DNA from 3 places in the Pseudomonas sp. S3_B11 genome. Region 3 is predicted to be linked to each of the others. Evidence: predicted binding sites of a transcription regulator. Region 3 holds the regulator's gene; each other region holds the start of a gene.
The links. The regulator FliA, encoded in region 3, starts transcription of late flagellar genes. The targets are predictions, from matches to a motif close to CTAAAGTTTNNNNNNNNNNNGCCGNTAA.
Positions count from the first base shown of each region.

Region 1: AB4O22_RS10520 (methyl-accepting chemotaxis protein) is a predicted target of FliA. The motif match lies at 2,652-2,679, and genes of this name have one in related genera.
Region 2: motA (flagellar motor stator protein MotA) is a predicted target of FliA. The motif match lies at 1,641-1,668, and genes of this name have one in related genera.

Region 1 is NZ_CP162749.1:2,278,498-2,283,297, forward strand. Features, by position in the region: gene AB4O22_RS10515 (DUF411 domain-containing protein) at 1-283, opposite strand, end outside; gene AB4O22_RS10520 (methyl-accepting chemotaxis protein) at 596-2,590, opposite strand; gene AB4O22_RS10525 (GNAT family N-acetyltransferase) at 2,700-3,644, opposite strand; gene AB4O22_RS10530 (phenylacetate--CoA ligase family protein) at 3,641-4,800, opposite strand, start outside.
Region 2 is NZ_CP162749.1:5,313,661-5,318,460, reverse strand. Features, by position in the region: gene AB4O22_RS23890 (HDOD domain-containing protein) at 32-1,570, opposite strand; gene motA (flagellar motor stator protein MotA) at 1,737-2,588, shown strand; gene motB (flagellar motor protein MotB) at 2,753-3,787, shown strand; gene rsgA (small ribosomal subunit biogenesis GTPase RsgA) at 3,944-4,800, opposite strand, start outside.
Region 3 is NZ_CP162749.1:4,141,890-4,146,689, forward strand. Features, by position in the region: gene AB4O22_RS18570 (chemotaxis protein CheA) at 1-141, opposite strand, end outside; gene AB4O22_RS18575 (protein phosphatase CheZ) at 172-957, opposite strand; gene AB4O22_RS18580 (chemotaxis response regulator CheY) at 976-1,347, opposite strand; gene fliA (RNA polymerase sigma factor FliA) at 1,515-2,258, opposite strand; gene fleN (flagellar synthesis regulator FleN) at 2,255-3,085, opposite strand; gene flhF (flagellar biosynthesis protein FlhF) at 3,202-4,551, opposite strand; gene flhA (flagellar biosynthesis protein FlhA) at 4,563-4,800, opposite strand, start outside.

The sequences.
Region 1 (4,800 bases), 1.9 Mb from region 3:
CCTGGTCGGCCGGGACATGGCCTTCGACGAATTTGCCGTTGATCTCGGCGGTGTGACAGGAACGCAGGTTCGGCGCCACGCCCAGGCGTTGCTTGACCGAACTCATGTCGGCCTCGACATGGTCGTTGACCTTGAAGCCGTTTGCTTGCAGATGCGAGATCCACTTTTTGCAACAGCCGCAATTGGCATCGCGGTGTACATCAATGGTGACCGATTCGGCCGCCTGGGCCAGGGTGGTCATGAACAGGGCGCTCAAGGCGAGCAGGTGCAGGGGATGGGCCATGGCGGTGGTCTCGTATCGAACGGTTTGGAGGGAGGATAACAGAGTAGCGAGCGCGAGCTGACGGGGGGCTGAGGCGGGGATTACAGAATTGTCAGGTTGCAGGGGTGAATAAAGTCCTGTGGGCGCGAGCTTGCTCGCGAAGGCATCAGCCCATTCGACACCCATGGAGGCTGACCCACCGCCATCGCGAGCAAGCTTTGCTCCCACAGGTCCTGCTCAAACAGGTCTGATGGGTGTACGACCGGGAGAGCCAGGCCGGCTGTCAGGCCGCCATCGCGAGCAAGCCCGCTCCCACAGGAGAATGGAGACGCCTCAGCGCACCTTGAACCGCCCCATGATCGCATTCACCCGCGTGTTGGCCTCCAGCAGTTGCCGGGTATTGGCCTCGCTGGCCAGGCCGCCTTCCACCAGTTCCTCCACCATGTGACGGATTTGCACCATGCTGCGATTGATCTCCTCGGTCACCGCGCTCTGTTGCTCGGCGGCGGTGGCGATCTGGGTGCTCAGGCTGTTGATCTGACTGACGGAGCCGGCCATTTCGTCCAGGCCCGAGTTGACTCGAGAGGTGGCATCGGCGGCTGACTGGCAACTGGCCTGGGTATTTTCCATGGCTGCGACCGACGAACTCACGCCTTGAGTCAGGCGGGCCAGCATTTCGTTGATTTCCGATGTGCTGGCCTGGGTGCGGGCAGCGAGGGCGCGTACTTCGTCGGCCACCACGGCAAAACCACGGCCTTGCTCACCGGCCCGGGCGGCTTCAATGGCCGCGTTGAGGGCCAGCAGATTGGTCTGCCCGGCGATGGCGCCGATGACGCCGAGGATCTCGGTGATGCGCTGGGCATCCTGTTGCATGCTTTCGACCTTGCGGGTGGCGCTGGCCACTTCATCGATCAGAGCCACCACACTGTTGGACGCCTCACCAACCACCACGCGGGAGCGATCGGCATGCTCATTGGCGCGTTGGGTGAACGCCGCGGTCTCGGCCGCGTTTTGCGCGACGCTTTCAGCCGTGGAGCTCATCTGGGTAATGGCAGTCACGGTCTGGTCGGTTTCCGAGGCGTGGCGCATCAGGATTTCGCTGGTGTGGGCCGAGGTCCGCTGCAGATCGCCCAGGCTCGACGCCATGGCGCCCGTAGCCTGGGTGACTTCGCCGATCATGCTTTGCAGGTAAGCGATGAAGCGGTTGACCGAGTGACCGATCGCTCCCAGCTCGTCCTCGGCCCGGATGGTGATGCGTCGGGTCAGGTCGGCATCGCCAGTGGACAAGGCGTCGATGTTGCCTTTGAGGACCTTCATGCGATTGGTCAACTGACGGATAGCGTAAAGCTGTATCAACACCAGCAGGATCACCATCGGGATCTGCAGCAGGCTCAGCGTGTTCAGTACATCGTCGCGCTGGGCGGTGATCAGGCGGGTTGGCAAGGCGGTCGCCAGGAACCACGGCGAACCTTCGATAGGGCGCATGAAGAACGTGCTGGCCTCGCCCTTGTTGTCGAACTCGACCCGTTGCAGAGGTTGGTCGCGCTTGGCCAGGCCCGCCTTGACCTGGGCGGCGAATGGCGAAGTGGCCGCCAGTTCGCTGATGTTCTTCAGTACGATCGGCCCGCTGATGCGCGAACTGTTGCTGATGATTTTGCCGTCGCCCTCGACGATCAGCATCTCGGCGCCCAGGTCGGCTTCCTTGCGCGCTACCAGGTCATTGAAGAAGCCCAGGGTCACGTCAATGGTGGAAACACCGTAAGGCACGCCGTTTTTCTGGATGGCCATGGCGCAGTTGGTGCGTGGTTCGGCGCTGGCGTCATCTTTATAGGCCGCGGCCCAGGCGCATTTGCCAGGAGGGGTGGCCATGCCGCCTTTGTGCCAGGGTTGTTCGTAATAGTTGGGCGCGGCGTCACTGTTCCAGAAGGTATTGACCGCCAGCTTGCCGGACGCGTCGCGGTGCCAGAACGTGCTGAATTTGTTGCGCCCCTCGGCCCGCTGGTTGGGCAACGGCCAGATCCCGCCGCCGAAGACTTTCAGCTCGCCATACTGATCCACCAGCCCCGGCAACACTTTGTCGATGGCATCGCTGTCGAGCAGCGGGATGGTCTGGGTGATGCTGCGTTGCTGGGCCTGGACTTTGTTCAGTTCGCCCTGGATCTGCTCGGCGACCTCGGCAATGCGGTTCAGCGCCACTTGCTCCTCGGTGTGACGCAATTTCGGTGCGACCAAGTAGCTGATGCCGACAACGGTCAGGATAGATAACACCAGGATGAACAGAACCAGGAACAGCGTGTAGCGGGCCTGAATGGTGCGCAGTGATGGCATGGTGGTGTGTTCCTTGCGCGAGGGCGACGTTCAGAAACAGTTGGGATGGGCGTACCAAGTTGTATCGGCGTCCATGCCGATAGCTTGAGCGAAGCGGGGGGACGTCGCGTCAGGCGGCCGAGCTGGCTTGCGTGTCTTTCGAGGCTTGGGCGTGGACCTGCCATTCATCGTGGAGACGTTGCATGAAGGCGGACTCCAGATTGAGCTTGCGCGGCTGTGACACACGGTGGAACAACGCCTGCCAACCTTGCGCAGTGTCGCAGGGCATTATTCCTGTGAAGAAGAAGCCAGCGGAGCGCAGCAGGTGGTAGTCAGTGCAAAAGTGCCGACCGAGTCCGAGTCGGATTGAAAGCGGCCAATGGGCTGGCAGCTGTCGCAGCTGCCCGACGAGGCCGACATCCATGCGTTCGGCAAAGATGTCGACTCGTCCGGGCAAATGATTTATCCGTAACGGTTGAATCCCCGGTGGCGTGTCGTCGTGGAGGGTCCCGAACTGCGAAGCCAGTGGAGTCATTAGCCATTGGCAGGGTGCGGGCCACTGGACAGGCGGCAGCGGTCGAAAGTCCCCACCGATGGCCTGACAGCCGATCACGATGGTTTCGGCCTGGTCCGTGGCGAACGGCGAGGGCACGAAGTCGGGCAGCAGGCCGACATCATGAAAACCAAGCCGTTGGGACAGTCGTTGGCTGTAGGGATGGCTCGTAACCTGTTTGATCGACAGCCTGGCAAGCCCGAGCGCCTGACAACGGTCCAGGAGTTGCTGTCCCAGCCGCGTGGCAATCTGTCCGCCCTGCGAGTCGGGATCCACCGCCACCAGCGCCAGCTCGGCATCTTGGGTCGCCAACTGTTGGCGGCACAGCGCAGCATGACCGACCACGCGGTCGTCGATCATGGCGACCAACGAGTGCCACCGCCCCTGCAGATTATGTTGGCAGATCATCTGCGGCATGTAGACGTCCGGCGAGACGTAGTGATCGCCATAGACTCGGCGGAACAGCTCGCAGGTGTCGGCACTGTCCGAGGGCCTGAACGGCCTGATGACCAAGTGGCTCATCCGATGCTCCTTGCTGGCAGCGCACCGTAGACCCGACGATCAATGATCGACAGATGCTTGCCGGAGCGGGGATGACGTTCCAGGTCCTGCGCAGCACAAGCCTGGACACTCAGGTCGAGTTTATCGATGCCTGGGTATTGCTCGATCAAGGCGTCCTTCAGCGCTCGCGAGTGTGTTTGGTCAGCGTCAGCCTGTGCATCGGGCAGCCACTTGAGTAGCAGGCGATCATTATCCTGGACGTGCTCGATAATCAGCTGCCATTGAAGATTGCCGCCCACGCGCCGGACGATGCCGCTGATTTCTTCGGGGAATAGCGATAACACGCCAACCCGTACTCGACGGCTTTGTGCGCTGCGCCCTTGGAGGGCGAACTTGCGCTGTGGCGTACCGACAGGTTCGCACCAACTGGCCCGGTCTCCCACCGGGTACCTGACGATGGGCATCAGGGTCCGGGTGAAATTGGTCACCACCAGGTTTCCGGTTTGACCGCAGGCATCGATGACCTCACCGCTCAGGTCGTCGATAATCTCCACCCGTGTCTGTTCGTCGAACACGCGATGCTCGCCCAAGTCGCAATCGGTTGTGCTGGCGCCAACCAGGCCGGCATCCACGCTGGCGTATCCGATCGACGCAAAGCGTGCCCGCGGAAATGCCCGCTTCAAGGTCGGCATCTGGCTTTCGAACAGGTTCTCGCCGCCGAACAGGACGGTGGTGATCTGTGGCAGCGTTCGCCCCTGTCCATTGACATGGCTGGCGAATGCCAACAAGTGGGCAGGCACGCCGACCAGCACATTGATGCGGTGGTCGGCGATGGCCTCGGCCAAGGGATCAAGTTTTACCGACCCGGTGAAGGGGAACTCGGTGATAGGTACATTCAAGCTGCAAAGGGCGCCGTGAATAAACAGGAAACTGGCGTACAGGTCGCCGGAAAAAAACAGATTGGCGATTCGATCCCCTGCAACCAGTTGGGCTGACAGGCCGCGACCGAAGCAGTCGAGCATCATCTGCCATTCAGCGTGGGTATACACCGACATTTTGCCTTGGCTGGTCGTGCCGCCGGTTTTGAAAACCAGCGCATCCCTGACTTTATCGGTCAGTACTCGCCAGGTATCCAGGTCATGGCTGCCTTTCCAGTATTCATTTACATCGACAATCG
Region 2 (4,800 bases), 1.2 Mb from region 3:
AGGGGCGCAAAGGGAAAAGATTGTAGCAAGTTCAGCGGCCGCGGTTGGTAAAGGTATGCAGGGCCCGTTCGATGCATTGCACGGTTTTGCCGAAGGCTTGTACGGTCACGTCCGAGAACGGCCCGCCGCCCTGGTCCACCACCACCAGCATGATTACCCGGCCATTGCAGGTCAGCGAGCGCAGCAGCAGGTGCTCCCCGCGGAACAGGCTGCGCAGGCCCGGTGGCAGCAGCGCCGAAAACTGCGCGTTGTTGTCCGGGTTCAGGCGAACCTGGGCCTGCTGGGCCAGCAACCGCTGTACTATTTTGCTCTGGCTGATGGTAAAGCTCATGGCCGCGGCTTCTTTGGGCAGGCCGGCGGTCTGGTGTACGCGCACGCTGGTCTGGTTGCGGTCGGCCATCAGGATCATCACCCGGCGCATGCCGCAGGCCACCAACACGTCCCGTGCCGAGGTGGTCAGGTGCATGGCATTGCTGAAGGGGCTCGGTTCCACCAGCAGTGCGGAACATTGCTTGCGCCACTGGCTCAGGTCCTCGGCGCTGGGTGGGGGGGCAGGTAGCAAGCCGGGGTGGATGCGACGGCTGCCCCAGGGCCAGAGCAACGCCACGGCCGGATGCCAGAGGTCTGGCATGGCGTCATGACGGGCGCTGGTGACGGCTTGTTGGTGCAGCTGTTGCTGAACCTCATCCATCGGCATCTGCAGGTACAAACTGGTGAGGTATTGCCAGCGAGCACTGTGGGGGCCGTCCCAGGCCTGTTGCGCTGAGAGTGCCAGGCCGTTGGCCAGCAACACGGTGTTGGCCGGTTGATTGAGCCAGCGCCGCAGGGTTGGGTCGTCGTCCAGGCGATTCTGCTGGCGCAGCGGGTGCTCGCTGTCCCGGGCGATGCGCAGAACCTGCACCAGCTCGCGGCGTTCATTGAGCAGCAGGCGATAACCTTGCGTCACCCAGATCGGCAGGCGCCAGGTCTCTGCCAGCGCCAGGCAGATTTTCATCAGGCTGACGCCGAACAATTCGCGCTCTACCTTGCGCGCGGGCTCGCCTTTGTGGACGACCCGCAATTCCCACTCCCCCAGCAACCGCGGGTGAGTCAGGGCCAGTGGCCAGAGCGGCGAGAGAAACAACAGGCTGCCCCAGTGAATGTCCTGCCACAGTCGCGCCAGGCGGCTGGCAAAAAAGCCATTGGCCTGCTGCGTGGCGTGTTGGCTGATCAATTGCAGCTGGCGCAAGGCGATGGGGATTTCGTGCCCTGGCAACGACGGCAGACGAGCGAGCAGTTCCTCGGTACGCTTGAGACCGAGGCGGTTGATGGCCACTTCGAGATTTTCCGCAGGTTCCGCAAGGCTGCCATGGGTGTGATGGTTGGCCTCGCGGATAACGCTCAGGGCCAGCGCGGGGCTGTCCTGCATCAATTCGGCGATGTCACGCAACGAGCGGCGGCTGTCGGCAATGGCCTTGCAGACCAGGTCATGGCTGGCCTGGGGCACCGGCAGGTGCACGCCATCGAGCAGCTTCACCCAGCCTTCGAGGGTGGTCGGTCGTGGCGTTGGAACCTTCGTTTCGTTAGTCATGGCTGGACGTGATCATCGTATGAATTCTCTACGCCCGGAACGGGGCAAATTGGCTTTTCGCCAGAACAGCCTATAGTCTGGCGCAGTTTTGCCGATAAGTAGAAGAAGAGATTTTTCAGCTTCCGAATATGACCTTGAACCCGACTTAAATAAGTACTTTCTATCTATGGCTAAAATTATCGGCATCATCGTCGTGTTCGCGAGCGTGCTCGGCGGATACGTGCTTTCCCATGGCAAGATTGCCGCCCTGATCCAACCTTTCGAGGTGATGATCATCGGTGGCGCGGCCCTCGGTGCATTCCTGCAGGCCAACCCCGGCTACATGACGATGCACGTGCTCAAGAAATCCCTGGGCATGTTCAGTTCGCGTTTCAGCCACACCTTCTACCTCGAAGTGCTGGGCCTGATCTACGAGATCCTCAACAAGAGCCGCCGTGAAGGCATGATGGCGATCGAAGGCGATATCGAAGACGCTGCCGCCAGCCCGATTTTCGCCAAGTACCCTGCGGTACTCAAGGACGCTCGCATGACGGCGTTCATTTGTGATTACCTGCGCATCATGTCGTCCGGCAACATGGCGCCCCATGAACTCGAAGGCCTCTTCGACATGGAGCTGTACAGCCTCAAGGAAGATCTGGAGCATCCATCCCACGCGGTCACCGGTATCGCCGACGCCATGCCTGGCTTCGGTATCGTCGCGGCGGTATTGGGTATCGTGGTGACCATGGCGTCCCTGGGCGACGGCGACCAGAAGTCCATCGGCTTGCACGTTGGTGCGGCACTGGTGGGTACCTTCTTCGGTATTTTGGCCGCATACGGTTTCTTCGGCCCGCTGGCCCACTCCCTGGCCCACGACGCCAAGGAAGAACTCAACGTCTACGAAGCCATCAAGGCTTCCCTGGTGGCCTCGGCCTCCGGCATGCCGCCATCGCTGGCGGTGGAGTTCGGTCGCAAGGTCCTGTACCCGGCGCACCGTCCAAGCTTCGCCGAGCTGGAACAAGCGGTTCGCGGTCGTTAGTGCTTTGCTTTGCAAATACGTTCCTTTTTTGGCGAGTGGCTGTTGCTGCCAGACAAGGCGCCGCGACGAGTCATAGCCCGCTATGGCGAGGAGCGGCAACGCCGTATGGCAGCAACAGGCACCGTCAAAATGGAACAGTATTTGTGAAGCAGAGCACCTAGGTCATGGAAAATAACCAGCCGATTATAATCAAGCGCGTCAAGCGCATCGCCGCGGGGCATCACGGGGGCGCCTGGAAAATCGCCTTCGCCGACTTCGCGACGGCGATGATGGCGTTCTTCCTGGTGCTGTGGCTGCTGTCCACGGCAACCCCGGAACAGAAGATCGCCATCGCCGGTTACTTCAAGGACCCGGTCGGTTTTACTGAAAGCGGCACGCCTTACATCATCGACCTGGGCGGATCACCGACCCTGGCACCGGATACGACCCTCAACCCCGAAGTCAAATCCCAGCCCCAGCCCGACAAGGTGACGACGGACACCGAGCAGGTCGAAGGCATGGCCGAGCAGATCGAGCGCGAACGCCTGGAATTGTTGCTGCAGGAATTGCAGAACAAGGTCGAAGAGAACCCGCAACTGCAGAAATTCAAGGACCAGATCCTGTTCGAGATCACGCCGAACGGCTTGCGCATCCAGATCATGGACGCCGAGAACCGGCCGATGTTCGACTCGGGTAGTGCGCGCCTGAAACCTTATTTCGAAGACATCCTGCTGGCCATGGCCGACACCATCAAGGCGGTGCCGAACAAGATCAGCATCAGCGGTCATACCGATGCCAAGCCCTACGTCGGCAAAGGTGATTTCGGCAACTGGGAGCTGTCCGCCAACCGTGCCAACGCGGCACGTCGCGCCCTGGTGGCTGGCAGTTATCCGGACGAGCAGGTGGCGCGGGTGGTGGGTTACGCATCCTCGGCGTTGTTCGATCGCAAGGACCCGTTCAACCCGGTCAACCGACGTATCGATATCGTGGTGTTGACCAAGAAGGCCCAGCAAGCCATCGAAGGTTCGCAAACCGATGACCCTGCACCGGATCCGGCCCAGGGCCTGGGCGCGCCGGGTGAAGTGCCGGCCACGCCTGGGGCTGCGGTTGATCCGAACGCCTTGCCAGCGGATCAGCAACCCGTGCCGGCCCATGAGCTGCGCGAACGCCTGAACCTGTTCGACGCGGCGCCCAAGCCGGTCGAGCCGCCGGCACAGTGACCCACAAAAAAAGCCGACATCATTGTCGGCTTTTTTGTCTGATCGTTCCCATGCTCTGCGTGGGAATGTCGCCCGGGACGCAGAGCGTCCCTTGTGACGCAGAGCGTCACCGGATGCGTTACCACGCAGAGCGTGGGAACGATTTTCCAACCGGGGTCAGTAACTGCTTTCCGGCAGGCTGGCGATGATCGAGCGGTAGCTGTTCATCCGCTGCTGATGCACGCGACCTTCTTCCAGCGCCTTGAGCAGGGCACACCCGGGCTCGCGGTCGTGCTTGCAGTCGCGGAAGCGGCAGGTGCCGATCAGCTCATTGAACTCGATGAACCCGGCTTCCACATCGGCCCGGCTGACGTGGCCCAGGCCGAACTCGCGGATGCCCGGTGAGTCGATCAATTCACCGCCGCCGGGGAAGTGGAACAGCCGCGCGGTGGTGGTGGTGTGGGTGCCCTGGCCGGACAGCTCGGACAACGGCCCGACGCGCGTCTCGACGTCCGGCAGCAGGCTGTTGACCAGCGATGACTTGCCGACGCCGGACTGGCCGACGAACACACTGATGCGCCCGTCCAGTTGCTGTTGCAATTGCTCCATGCCGTTGCCGTGGTGGGCCGAGACTTCCAGCACCGGGTAACCCAGATCCCGATAGACCGACAGCAGGGCGTTCAGCGCCGGGGCGTTGTGCTCGTCGATCAGGTCGAATTTGTTGAGCAGCAACAACGGACGGATGCCGGCGTGTTCGGCGGCCACCAGATAACGGTCGATCAGGTTGGCGTGGGGTTCGGGCAGCGGGGCGAACACGATGACGATCATGTCGACGTTGGCGGCCACGGGCTTGAGCTGGCCCCGGCTGTCTGGACGGCACAGTTCGGTGTGGCGCGGCAATTGCGCGACGATCACGCCGATGCCCTGGTTGCCGGCACGCCAGACGACCTGATCGCCCGTCACCAGCGCCGGCAGGTTGGCGCGCAAGTGGCAGCGGAACACTTGGCCGGCCAGTTCGCCTTCCCGGGCCTCGA
Region 3 (4,800 bases):
ACCGCGAAAAATTGCATTGAGCAGATCCGCATCATCTGGTCGGCTTTCCAGCTCGACCAGCTGTTCGGACAGTTGCTCTAGAATCTCGCCGGCCTCAACCAGGAAATCCTGAAGGATCTCTTCATCGGCGCCGAAGCTCATTAATGGCTGCTCCTAAAACAGGGCTAAAACTCAGAATCCAAGGCTGGACAGCAAATCGTCCACATCGTCCTGACCGGACATAACGTCTTCTCTTTTATCGGCATGAATCTGCGGACCTTCACCCTGAGAGAGATGTTTTTGTGGATCTTTTTCAGCAAGCATCGCTTCACGGTCGTGTTCGATGCCTGCAAAGCGGTCTACCTGGCTGGCCATCAACACCAGTTTGAGCAGGTTACTTTCCACTTCGGTGACCAGTTGGGTCACACGCTTGATCACCTGGCCGGTCAGGTCCTGATAGTCCTGAGCCAGCAGAATATCGTTGAGGTTGCTTGCCACCGCGCGGTTCTCGGTGCTGCTGCGCGCCAGGAAACCGTCGACCCGACGGGCCAACTCCCGAAACTCTTCGGCGCCGACTTCGCGCCGCATGAACCGACCCCAGTCGGTGCTCAAGGCCTGGGCTTCTTCGCTCAGGCCGTTGACCAGGGGCGTTGCGCTTTCCACCAGGTCCATGGTGCGGTTGGCCGCGGCCTCGGTCAGCTTGACCACATAACCCAGACGCTCGGTGGCGTCGGTGATCTGCGAGACTTCCTCGGCCTGCGGCATATTCGGGTCGATCTGGAAATTGACAATCGCGCTGTGCAATTCACGCGTGAGCTTGCCCACCTCCTGATACAGACCGCGGTCACGGGTCTGGTTGAGCTCATGGATCATTTGAACCGCATCGCCAAAACGACCTTTTTCAAGGCTGTCGACCAGTTCGCGGGCATGTTTTTTCAGGGTCGATTCGAAATCACCCATTGAAGATTCGTTATCCATAGCTCCCCCGTGGCGCCGTTAACCGATGCGTTCGAAGATTTTTTCAATCTTCTCTTTCAACGCCTGGGCCGTGAAGGGTTTGACCACATAGCCGTTTACACCGGCCTGGGCCGCTTCGATGATCTGCTCGCGCTTGGCTTCGGCAGTGACCATCAGCACCGGAAGATGCTTGAGTTTTTCGTCGGCACGCACCTGGCGCAACAGGTCGATACCGGTCATGCCCGGCATGTTCCAGTCGGTGACCAGAAAATCGAAGTTGCCACTGTGCAACATCGGGAGCGCAGTGGTCCCGTCATCTGCTTCGGCCGTGTTGGTGAACCCAAGGTCACGCAACAGGTTTTTTATGATCCGCCGCATCGTTGAGAAGTCATCAACGATGAGGATTTTCATGTTCTTGTCCAATTCGACCTCCAAGCAGTCTTAAACGCGCCCAGCACCTGGACGCGCCATTTCAATCAATCCGGCACAACACTCGACAACGGTCTGGAGCACCACGGATGGAGACTGGCACAGCACCTGCCAGGCCAGCCTCGTTCGCAGTGTCCCCACACTGCCTGTCAACGCGCTCGCCACTCCCCCAAACGCCCCCGCAAACGGGCCGCGCACTGGCTGTGTAACTGGCTGACCCGCGATTCGCTGACCCCCAGGACCTCACCGATTTCCTTGAGGTTCAGCTCTTCGTCGTAGTACAGCGCCAAGACCAGCCGCTCACGCTCCGGCAAATTGGCAATCGCTTCCGCCAGCGCGCTCTGGAAACGTTCATCTTCCAGGTCACGCGACGGCTCCATGTGAGCACTCGCGTTATCCTCGTGCAGCCCTTCATGTTCGCCGTCCTGCAACAGGTCGTCGAAACTGAACAGGCGGCTGCCCAAGGTATCGTTCAAAATCCCGTAATAATCGTCGAGACTCAACTGGAGTTCGGCCGCAACCTCGTGATCTTTAGCGTCACGCCCGGTTTTAGCTTCAATTGCCCGAATTGCATCACTGACCATGCGGGTATTGCGGTGTACCGAACGCGGCGCCCAATCGCCCTTGCGGACTTCATCGAGCATGGCGCCGCGAATGCGAATACCGGCATACGTCTCGAAACTCGCGCCCTTGCTCGCGTCGTATTTGTTCGACACTTCGAGCAGGCCGATCATGCCCGCCTGGATCAAGTCTTCAACCTGGACACTGGCCGGCAACCGCGCCAGCAAGTGATAGGCGATACGCTTGACCAGTGGCGCGTAACGCTCGATCAATTCGTATTGGGCGTCCCGTGCCGATTTTTTATAGAGATGGTTGTAACCGCTGGCTGTCATAGCACGGGCCCTGCTGTTTGTTGCACAAGACGCTCGACGAAAAATTCCAGATGCCCGCGAGGGTTGGCCGGCAGTGGCCAGGTATCGACCTTCTGGGCGATGGCCTTGAACGCCAGCGCGCATTTGGAGCGTGGAAAGGCTTCATAAACGGCACGTTGCTTCTGGACGGCCTTGCGTACGCTTTCGTCGTAAGGCACTGCGCCGACGTATTGTAGGGCGACGTCCAGGAAGCGATCCGTGACCTTTGTCAACTTGGCGAACAGGTTGCGCCCTTCCTGCGGGCTCTGGGCCATGTTGGCCAGGACACGGAAGCGGTTCATGCCATAGTCGCGGTTAAGCAATTTGATCAGGGCATAGGCGTCGGTGATGGACGTCGGTTCGTCGCAGACCACCAGCAGCACTTCCTGGGCCGCGCGGACGAAACTGACGACCGAGTCACCGATACCGGCTGCGGTGTCGATCACCAGCACATCGAGATTGTCGCCGATGTCGCTGAAAGCCTGGATCAGGCCCGCGTGCTGGGCCGGGGTCAGGTGAACCATGCTCTGGGTGCCTGAGGCTGCCGGCACGATGCGAATCCCGCCCGGCCCCTGCAACAACACGTCACGCAGCTCACAGCGCCCTTCAATCACGTCCGCCAGCGTGCGTTTGGGTGTAAGCCCCAACAACACGTCGACGTTCGCCAGGCCCAGGTCGGCGTCCAGCAGCATGACCCGTCGGCCAAGCTCTGCCAGAGCCAGGGACAAGTTCACTGACACGTTAGTCTTCCCGACGCCACCTTTGCCGCCGGTCACCGCGATCACCTGTACGGGATGCATGCTGCCCATGTTCGTTCTTTACCTTGTCTTACTTAGACGGAGGCCACATTACTGGCTGCGCGTTCGCATACGGAACAATGCATGGCAGACCATCGATGTAGGTACAAAAAATATTCATGATTACCTCAGCCGACCTGCTTGGTCGGGCTGTGGTAGATATCAGCGAACATATCAGCCATGGCTTCTTCGCTGGGTTCTTCCTGCATTTGCACACTCACGGCACGACTGACCAGTTGATGACGGCGCGGCAGATGCAAATCATCCGGGATCCGCGGCCCGTCGGTCAGGTAGGCCACCGGTAATTCATGACCGATCGCCAGGCTCAACACCTCGCCCAGGCTTGCCGTTTCGTCCAGCTTAGTCAGGATGCAGCCGGCCAGCCCGCAGCGTTTGTAGCTGTGGTATGCGGCGGTTAGAACCTGTTTCTGGCTGGTGGTTGCCAACACGAGATAATTTTTTGACTTGATACCGCGTCCGGCCAGGCTTTCGAGCTGCATGCGCAGGGCTGGATCGCTGGCTTGCAAGCCTGCGGTATCGATCAGCACGACGCGTTTGCGCAGCAGCGGCTCCAGCGCCTGGGCCAGGGACTGGCCCGGATCCACATGGGTCACCGACACATTGAGGATCCGGCCGAGGGTCTTGAGTTGCTCCTGGGCACCGATGCGGAAACTGTCCATGCTCACCAGGGCAATGCTCTGGGCGCCGTACTTGAGTACATAACGGGCGGCGAGCTTGGCCAGGGTGGTGGTCTTGCCCATGCCGGCAGGGCCGACCATGGCAATTACCCCGCCTTCCTCCAGCGGCTCGACTTCCGGGGTCGCGATCATCCGCGCCAGGTGCGCCAGCAACATGCGCCAGGCCTGGCGAGGTTCTTCAATACCATTGATCAGCGCCAGCAGGTCCCGGGACAACGGGCCGGACAGGCCGATGCGTTGCAGGCGACGCCACAGGTTGGCCTGGGCTGGACGGCTGCCTTGCAGCTGGTTCCAGGCCAGGGAGCCGAGCTGGACTTCCATCAGCTCGCGCAGGCTGTTGAGTTCAAAGCGCATCGAGTCCAGGGCGCGCGGATCGACACCCCGGGCAGGCGCTGCGGGCGCCGGCTCAGGACGACGCGGTTCGGCTTGGGCCTGCTCGATCAGCGGTTCGGCAGCGGTCAACGGCAGGCCAGCCGTCAGCGGCTGACCGGCGAACAATTGACGATTGGTGCCTGCCGCGGCCTCGCCTTCGCTGCTGCGCAGGCTCAGCTCGGCCTGGGCGCTGGCGATGCGCGATTGAGTCTTGCGCAGCTCATCTTCGAGTTCCATGTTCGGAACCCGCGGGGCCAGCGCAGACAGTTTGTAATCCAGGGCCGCCGTCAGCTCGACACCGCCGGCGATACGACGGTTGCCAATGATGGCTGCTTCAGCGCCCAGCTCGTCACGAACCAGTTTCATGGCCTGACGCATGTCGGCGGCGAAAAAACGCTTCACTTGCATAAACCACTACCTCAGCCGTTGGGCCCTACTGTCGCAACGATGGTCACTTGCTTGTTGTCCGGTATTTCCTGGTACGCCAGCACATGCAACCCCGGGACCGCGAGGCGCCCGAATCGCGAGAGCATCGCGCGAATCGGACCGGCCACCAGCAGGATCACCGGTTGGCCTTGCATCTCTTGCCGCTGGGCTGCTTCGATCAGCGAACGCTGCAGCTTCTCGGCCATGCTTGGCTCCAGCAGAACACCCTCT